DNA from 3 places in the Pseudoalteromonas sp. J010 genome. Region 2 is predicted to be linked to each of the others. Evidence: predicted binding sites of a transcription regulator. Region 2 holds the regulator's gene; each other region holds the start of a gene.
What was found. Region 2 encodes FliA, which starts transcription of late flagellar genes. Its sites were predicted from a motif close to CTAAAGNTNNNNNNNNNNNNGCCGATA; they were not measured.
Positions count from the first base shown of each region.

Region 1: the regulator FliA is predicted to act here: its motif matches at 1,190-1,216, upstream of EAG18_RS21010 (VC2046/SO_2500 family protein).
Region 3: the regulator FliA is predicted to act here: its motif matches at 1,468-1,494, upstream of EAG18_RS15775 (HAMP domain-containing methyl-accepting chemotaxis protein).

Region 1 is NZ_RDBW01000052.1:17,117-19,383, forward strand. It holds gene EAG18_RS21005 (YchJ family protein) at 1-382, shown strand, start outside; gene EAG18_RS21010 (VC2046/SO_2500 family protein) at 634-1,155, opposite strand; tRNA gene EAG18_RS21015 (tRNA-Tyr) at 1,268-1,352, shown strand; tRNA gene EAG18_RS21020 (tRNA-Tyr) at 1,378-1,462, shown strand; tRNA gene EAG18_RS21025 (tRNA-Tyr) at 1,491-1,575, shown strand; tRNA gene EAG18_RS21030 (tRNA-Tyr) at 1,604-1,686, shown strand; gene EAG18_RS21040 (helix-turn-helix domain-containing protein) at 2,131-2,267, shown strand, end outside.
Region 2 is NZ_RDBW01000013.1:31,721-33,987, reverse strand. It holds gene flhF (flagellar biosynthesis protein FlhF) at 1-98, shown strand, start outside; gene EAG18_RS08735 (MinD/ParA family protein) at 91-951, shown strand; gene EAG18_RS08730 (RNA polymerase sigma factor FliA) at 954-1,688, shown strand; gene cheY (chemotaxis response regulator CheY) at 1,731-2,114, shown strand; gene EAG18_RS08720 (protein phosphatase CheZ) at 2,134-2,267, shown strand, end outside.
Region 3 is NZ_RDBW01000029.1:108,032-110,298, forward strand. It holds gene EAG18_RS15775 (HAMP domain-containing methyl-accepting chemotaxis protein) at 1-1,436, opposite strand, end outside; gene EAG18_RS15780 (phosphate ABC transporter substrate-binding protein) at 1,643-2,267, opposite strand, start outside.

The DNA of each region.
Region 1 (2,267 bases), on a different contig from region 2:
ACCTCAAAAATTAATGCGCTCTCGCTACAGTGCGTATTGTGTTAAAGATGCAGATTACATCCATAATACATATAGTTCCGCAAAACGGCCTGATAATAGTGTTGGAGATATTGCTGCTTTTGCAGACTATGCCAAGTTCATCAAACTTGAGGTGCTCGAAGAAATAGCAAATGATCCATCGGGAGTTGTTGAGTTCAAAGCATATTATATTGCTGAAAATTGTCTCTATACCTTACATGAAAGGTCAAACTTTATCGTTGAACAAGGAGCATGGAAATACGTTGACGGTGAGCTTTATGACACACCAGTTACTAAAGTTGGGAGGAATGACCTTTGTCCGTGTGGTAGTAATAAGAAGTACAAAAAGTGCCATGCCACTTGAGCAATCTCAGCCCCGCGTATTTGCCTCAGCCTGCAATAACCCTATAATGATTAGTCTTATTGCATGCTCAAGCTGATCTATTTGAGTTAAAAATAGTTGACGCACACCAATTATCTTAATCAAGAAAGCTATTTTGAGGTAAGGAAATATTGTCGATAACTAGGCTATTTTATTGGTATTGATGCTGGTGCGGTAAAATAAGGGCAAAATGTACAAGGTGGTGTGAACAGATCCGCGAGATTTCACAGAGTTTAGGCACTAGTACGCAGCATTTCTTGCATTCCCCCCACTGCGACCTGATCATAAAATGCCGCAGCATCTAGTTGTTTATCTGCCACAAGCGTGAGCTTACCCAACGATTTAGCAAGCCTGTTTTTAGCTGCAGGCTCAAGGTTTTCAACAACTTCCAGTGGAATATGTTTTTTGTCATTTCGCGCTGCAAGAGGCTCGGGGTGTAGGTTTTCTTTCAACCTAAATGTTGTCATCGCACCAGAAGCAATGAGCTGTGCATTATGCTGCCCAATAAGCATATTGTACTGTTCAGGAGCAAGGGGTTTTTGAGGGCCAATTTCAAATTGCCTTTTTAACGCTGCCTCGGAGCTGTCTTTCTCACTTTGTTCGGATTTTGGTAAATGAAATTGGCTAAAATCTAGTGCATCTGTTGATAACATAGACAACAGCATTGCAAAGTCAGCTGAACGCGTTTCATGAACACAAACGTTCAACGCTGATCCTAGTTGCGACTCTGAGATTAAAATGCCATCAATTTGCATGTATTCCAACCGATTATTTTACCGTTTAAGAATATATCGACATTTTTCAGAAAAACTTTAGTACTTTTCTTTACTTCGAAAAAAACTTTGTTATTATCACCGCCGTTGTTTAGGAGGGGTTCCCGAGCGGCCAAAGGGATCAGACTGTAAATCTGACGGCTCTGCCTTCGCTGGTTCGAATCCAGCTCCCTCCACCATCAAACAACACCTACAATTTGTTCAGGAGGGGTTCCCGAGCGGCCAAAGGGATCAGACTGTAAATCTGACGGCTCTGCCTTCGCTGGTTCGAATCCAGCTCCCTCCACCATTGACAAATTGTAACGCTTTAAAAATATGGAGGGGTTCCCGAGCGGCCAAAGGGATCAGACTGTAAATCTGACGGCTCTGCCTTCGCTGGTTCGAATCCAGCTCCCTCCACCATTTTTCAAAGCATATCTCCATCTAGGAGGGGTTCCCGAGCGGCCAAAGGGATCAGACTGTAAATCTGACGGCTCTGCCTTCGCTGGTTCGAATCCGATGCCGCGATCCCCATTCCAAAGCATGGCTGCATAATGAAATAGGGAAAAACAGTTGTTAACGCACCAAAAGCCAGAACAGACCAAAGGTCTGGATTATAAACCCAAGCCTTTCCTTGATATACAAGAAATAAAAATACAAAAACCACCCCAGTTACATAATGAACCAACCATCCCAGTATGGTTTCTCTTGCAATAGGCGCACTTCGAGCAATTCCATTATGGCTCACTTTTCCTTTTAAAAAGTGCCCAACCCATCGACCGAGCAAGGCATAGTCCAATCGCGCAATCGCAAATATTCGCATTAACAGAGCACCGTATATGTCCATAACAATTGTAGCGCCAATGCCAATAACGGATGCGAGTAACAAAATTTCTAGTTTTTCCACGTTTTCACTCCTTATTTTGATCTTTCCACGCTATCCTACAAGTTAAAGCTAACTTTAAGTCAAGGTAATTGATGGATATCATTGCGGTTGTAAAAGAGTCAGGGCTACCTGCGTCTACACTTAGGTATTATGAAGAAAAAGGCTTGATCCGCTCTATTGGACGGCAAGGTTTAAAACGTGTTTTTGCACCTTCGACTGTTGAGCGTCT
Region 2 (2,267 bases):
TAGTAAAAAAGGCTGAGCAACTGTATTTAAAAAGAATAAAAGCACAGCACTCTCGGCGTGTACCTGTAGCGTCAGAGTCAGTAGGAATGTATGATTAACACAGTTTTAGATCAAGCAAGTGGCCTGCGTAGAATGAGTCAAAGTAGCAACCAGGGTGTAAAAGTCATAGCCGTGACCGGCGGCAAAGGGGGAGTGGGAAAAACCAATGTTTCGCTCAATACCGCTATTGCTATGGGTCAGCAAGGACAGCGTGTTCTTGTTTTAGATGCGGACTTAGGCTTGGCAAACTGTGATGTGATGCTAGGTCTAAGAGTCGAAAAGAATTTATCACATGTCTTATCAGGAGAGTGTGAACTAGATGAAATTCTAGTTGAAGGGCCTGCAGGTATAAAAATTGTACCAGCTACGTCAGGGTCTCAGAATATGGTTGAGCTCACTCCAGCAGAGCATGCTGGGTTAATAAGAGCTTTTAGTGAACTAAATACACAATTTGATGTGTTAATTGTTGACACTGCAGCCGGAATTTCGGATATGGTGTTGAGTTTTTCTCGTGCCGCTCAAGACGTACTCGTGGTAGTGTGTGATGAACCGACATCCATTACAGATGCCTACGCATTAATTAAAGTATTAAGTCGAGAACATGGAGTTTACCGCTTTAAAATAGTGGCCAATATGGTTCGTAGCATGCGTGAAGGTCAGGAACTTTTTGCTAAACTATCAAAAGTGACCGATCGTTTTCTTGACGTGGCTCTAGAGCTTGTCGCGACAGTACCGTTTGATGAAAATATGCGTAAGTCATCACGTCGACAAAGGGCTATCGTTGATTTATTTCCAAGCTCTCCTGCAGCTGTTGCTATTAAAGGCTTAGCTACGAGAGCGGCTAAGTGGCCAATTCCTCATCAGCCTTCTGGTCATTTAGAATTTTTTATTGAACAACTTGTAAACGGGTGATTATGGCTTCTCCGGTCAACAGAGCTGCGGGATATCAAACTTCTGACCATATTCATAAGGTGGTTGAAAGGCATGCTCCACTTGTCAAAAAAGTGGCGTGTCACCTAATCGCTCGACTTCCGGCAAGCGTGCAACTTGATGATTTGATCCAATCAGGAATGATAGGGTTAATTGAGGCAACAAAAAACTTTGACGCCAGTAAAGGTGCCAGTTTTGAAACTTTCGCGGGCATACGTATTCGAGGTGCGATGCTTGACGAAATTCGTCGTGGAGATTGGGCTCCCCGATCTGTCCACAAAAATAGCCGAATGGTTTCAGAGACTATATCTGAGCTCGAATCTCTCCTTGGTCGAGAACCAAAAGACACTGAAATCGCTGAAAAACTTGATATATCTCTAGATGAGTACCATCATATTTTACATGATGTAAATGCAAGCAAAGTAATAGGCATTGAGGATCTTGGGGTAGACGAAGATGTGATTACCCCTGCAAATAGCGATTTTGCGCTAGACAAACCGTTTAATAACGTTAAAAATGAACGTTTTAACGAGTCTTTAGTAAATGCGATAAAATCATTACCAGAAAGAGATGCCATGGTTTTGTCGCTTTATTATAACGATGAAATGAATTTAAAAGAGATTGGCGCCATTTTAGATGTCAGTGAATCTCGAGTAAGTCAAATTCACGGTCAGGCAATGATAAAGCTAAAAGCTAAAATCAATGACTGGATAAATTAGAGTACATAAAATAGTTGGGTTCGAACCTCACTGGAGGAAGTTTTGGATAAGAACATGAAGATTCTCGTGGTTGATGATTTCTCTACTATGAGAAGAATAATCAAAAACCTATTAAGAGATTTAGGCTTTACAAATGTTCAAGAAGCTGATGATGGTAGTACAGCACTTCCGATGCTACAAAATCAGGAGTTTGACTTTGTAGTAACTGATTGGAATATGCCAGGAATGCAAGGGATCGATTTATTGCGAGCAATACGAGCTGATGCAAAGTTGAAACATATTCCTGTGCTTATGGTAACCGCGGAAGCAAAAAAAGAGCAGATCGTTGCTGCAGCACAGGCTGGGGTTAATGGTTATATCGTGAAACCATTTACGGCAGGTACACTTAAAACCAAGCTTGAAAAAGTATTTGAGCGCTTAGGCTAACAGCAAGGGGAAATGGCCTATGTCTGTAAACGCTGCGCCTCAAATTACACTCGAGCAAGCTAAACAACTTGTAGAGCTATTAGAGCAAGGTGAACAAGAAAAAGCGGATCAGCTGATTTTAGAGGCTGCTAACAAAGAGCAATCCGAATTATT
Region 3 (2,267 bases), on a different contig from region 2:
TTCATACTATTAATAGATAAAATTTGTTCGGCAATTTGCTCAATTGACTGTCCCGTTTGCGCAGCTGCTTCTGCATTATTAATGGCCATACTACTGGCACTTGTCATCGCCTTAACCGCTTGATTGGCAGCTTCTGTTAAGACATTGAGTAGTTCCCTGATCTCATTCGTTGACTTAGCAGTTCGAGAAGCCAGCTCTCTTACTTCGTCAGCAACAACCGCAAAGCCTCTCCCCTGCTCACCGGCGCGTGCCGCCTCAATTGCAGCATTGAGAGCAAGCAAGTTAGTCTGCTCAGCAATTGACGTAATAACATTAAGTATTTGTGTCACATTCTGAGTATCGTCAGCAAGCTTATTAATTGTTTCTGCCGCATGATTGATTTCTTCACTCAAAGCTTGAGATTCATTTACTGATACTTGTATTTGACGCTTACTCTGCTCAACTTCCTGCTCAGCAAGCTGAGCAGCATCAGATGCCTGTGATGCCGAGTTGGAAATATCACCAACACTTAAGCGCATCTCTTCCATTGATTGACGCACTACTTCAGCATCATGCGTTTGTTGATTAGTAGCACTTTCCGCTTTTTCCATGCCTTTAACCAAGCGACTTGAGTCCTGCATTAACGGCTCAACCACACTCATCACTTCAACAACAGCCCCTTTAAGTAGGCCTACAAACTCATTAAAGTTTATTGATACTTGGCCAATCTCATCGTGAGATCGAACATTCAAAGTAGTAGATAATGAACCCTGACCTTGAGCGAGCAACTTAAGATTTTGGGCTGCATCTTTAGCTGAGTTACCTATGCCCCGCGCGATAATAACTGCGAGTAAAATCAGCACGATTAACGAGATAACAGCCACAATTAGCATGATAGTTAGGGCGTTTGAGGAGCGAGCTTCTGTATTTTGTAACAATTCAACAAAACGGTCATTCGCATTTTCTTTGGCGGTCGTAAAATCTTTTACCAGTGCTTCATAAATTGCAGTTTTGTTTTTAGCGTCTTCTTGAATGCGACTAAAATCAGCAGTTCCATCAATCATGCCTGATGCAATTCGCTGCGCAATTTTTGCATACTGAGTAAGTTCATCTCTATTATCTGATGGTATAAACCCACTTTGGATTTCATTGATTTTCTGCAAATTATCTTGGATCTGTTGCCGGTACTCTTTTGCTTTGTCTAATAACTCAGCATCACCAAAAGTGACCGCCTGCGTGAACAGCTCATCTAAATTTTGTAATTTATTGGCATTCTCCGTTGTTAGGTTCAGGATTTTATATGTCTGCTGTTCCAGCTCATTAAGTGCCCTCTGATTAGAACTTATGGCGTTATAGTTAACAAACACGATAACCACAAAAGCGATAACCGCAACGAGCGTTATTGCATGGATCTTTTTGGTGATACTTAGATCAGCAAAAGCAGTACCTAGACTCATATATACACCTTTTGAAGTAAGACGAGTTCATTATCGACTGATTTATTATAAATTTTAACTAAATATAGAATATTTCCAGCTTTTTTGCTGCGTTAAGATGAATATTTAGACAAATTATTTAATAAGGGGACATTGAGTTGTAGCAACAWAAAATGCCGCATGAAAGCGGCATTAATAACAACAAGTACTTGGCTATTTGGTTGGGATTATAATAGTCCTAGCTTTTTCAGCTCACGCGTAGCCATTTCACTAGACATTGGCACATAGCCGTCTTTCTCTACGATTTTTTGGCCTTCTTTCGAAAGTACCATTTTTAAGAATTCGGCCTCAATCGGTGATAATTCTTTGTTTGGATGCTTGTTAACATATAGATATAAGAAACGCGACAGTGGATATTTTCCTTGAGCTACATTTTCAAGTGTAGCGTCAACATAATTCGTACCCTTTTTAGACAAAGGTACAGTACGTACACCCGAAGTTTTATAACCAATACCAGAGTAACCAATCGCGTTCACTGAAGAAGAGATAGACTGCACCACAGAAGCAGAGCCTGGTTGCTCATTTACATTATTGCGAAAATCGCCCTTACATAATGCTTTTTTCTTGAAGTACCCATATGTTCCAGACACTGAGTTACGACCATATAGCTGGATGTCTTTGGCAGCCCAATCTCCAGTCAAGCCGATATCACTCCAACGATTTGCTTGCGCTTGAGCACCACACTTACGTGTTGATGAGAAAATCGAATCTACTTGCTCAATCGTTAGACCTTCGATTGGGTTATCTTTATGTACAAATACGGCAAGTGCATCAATTGCCACACGAACTTCT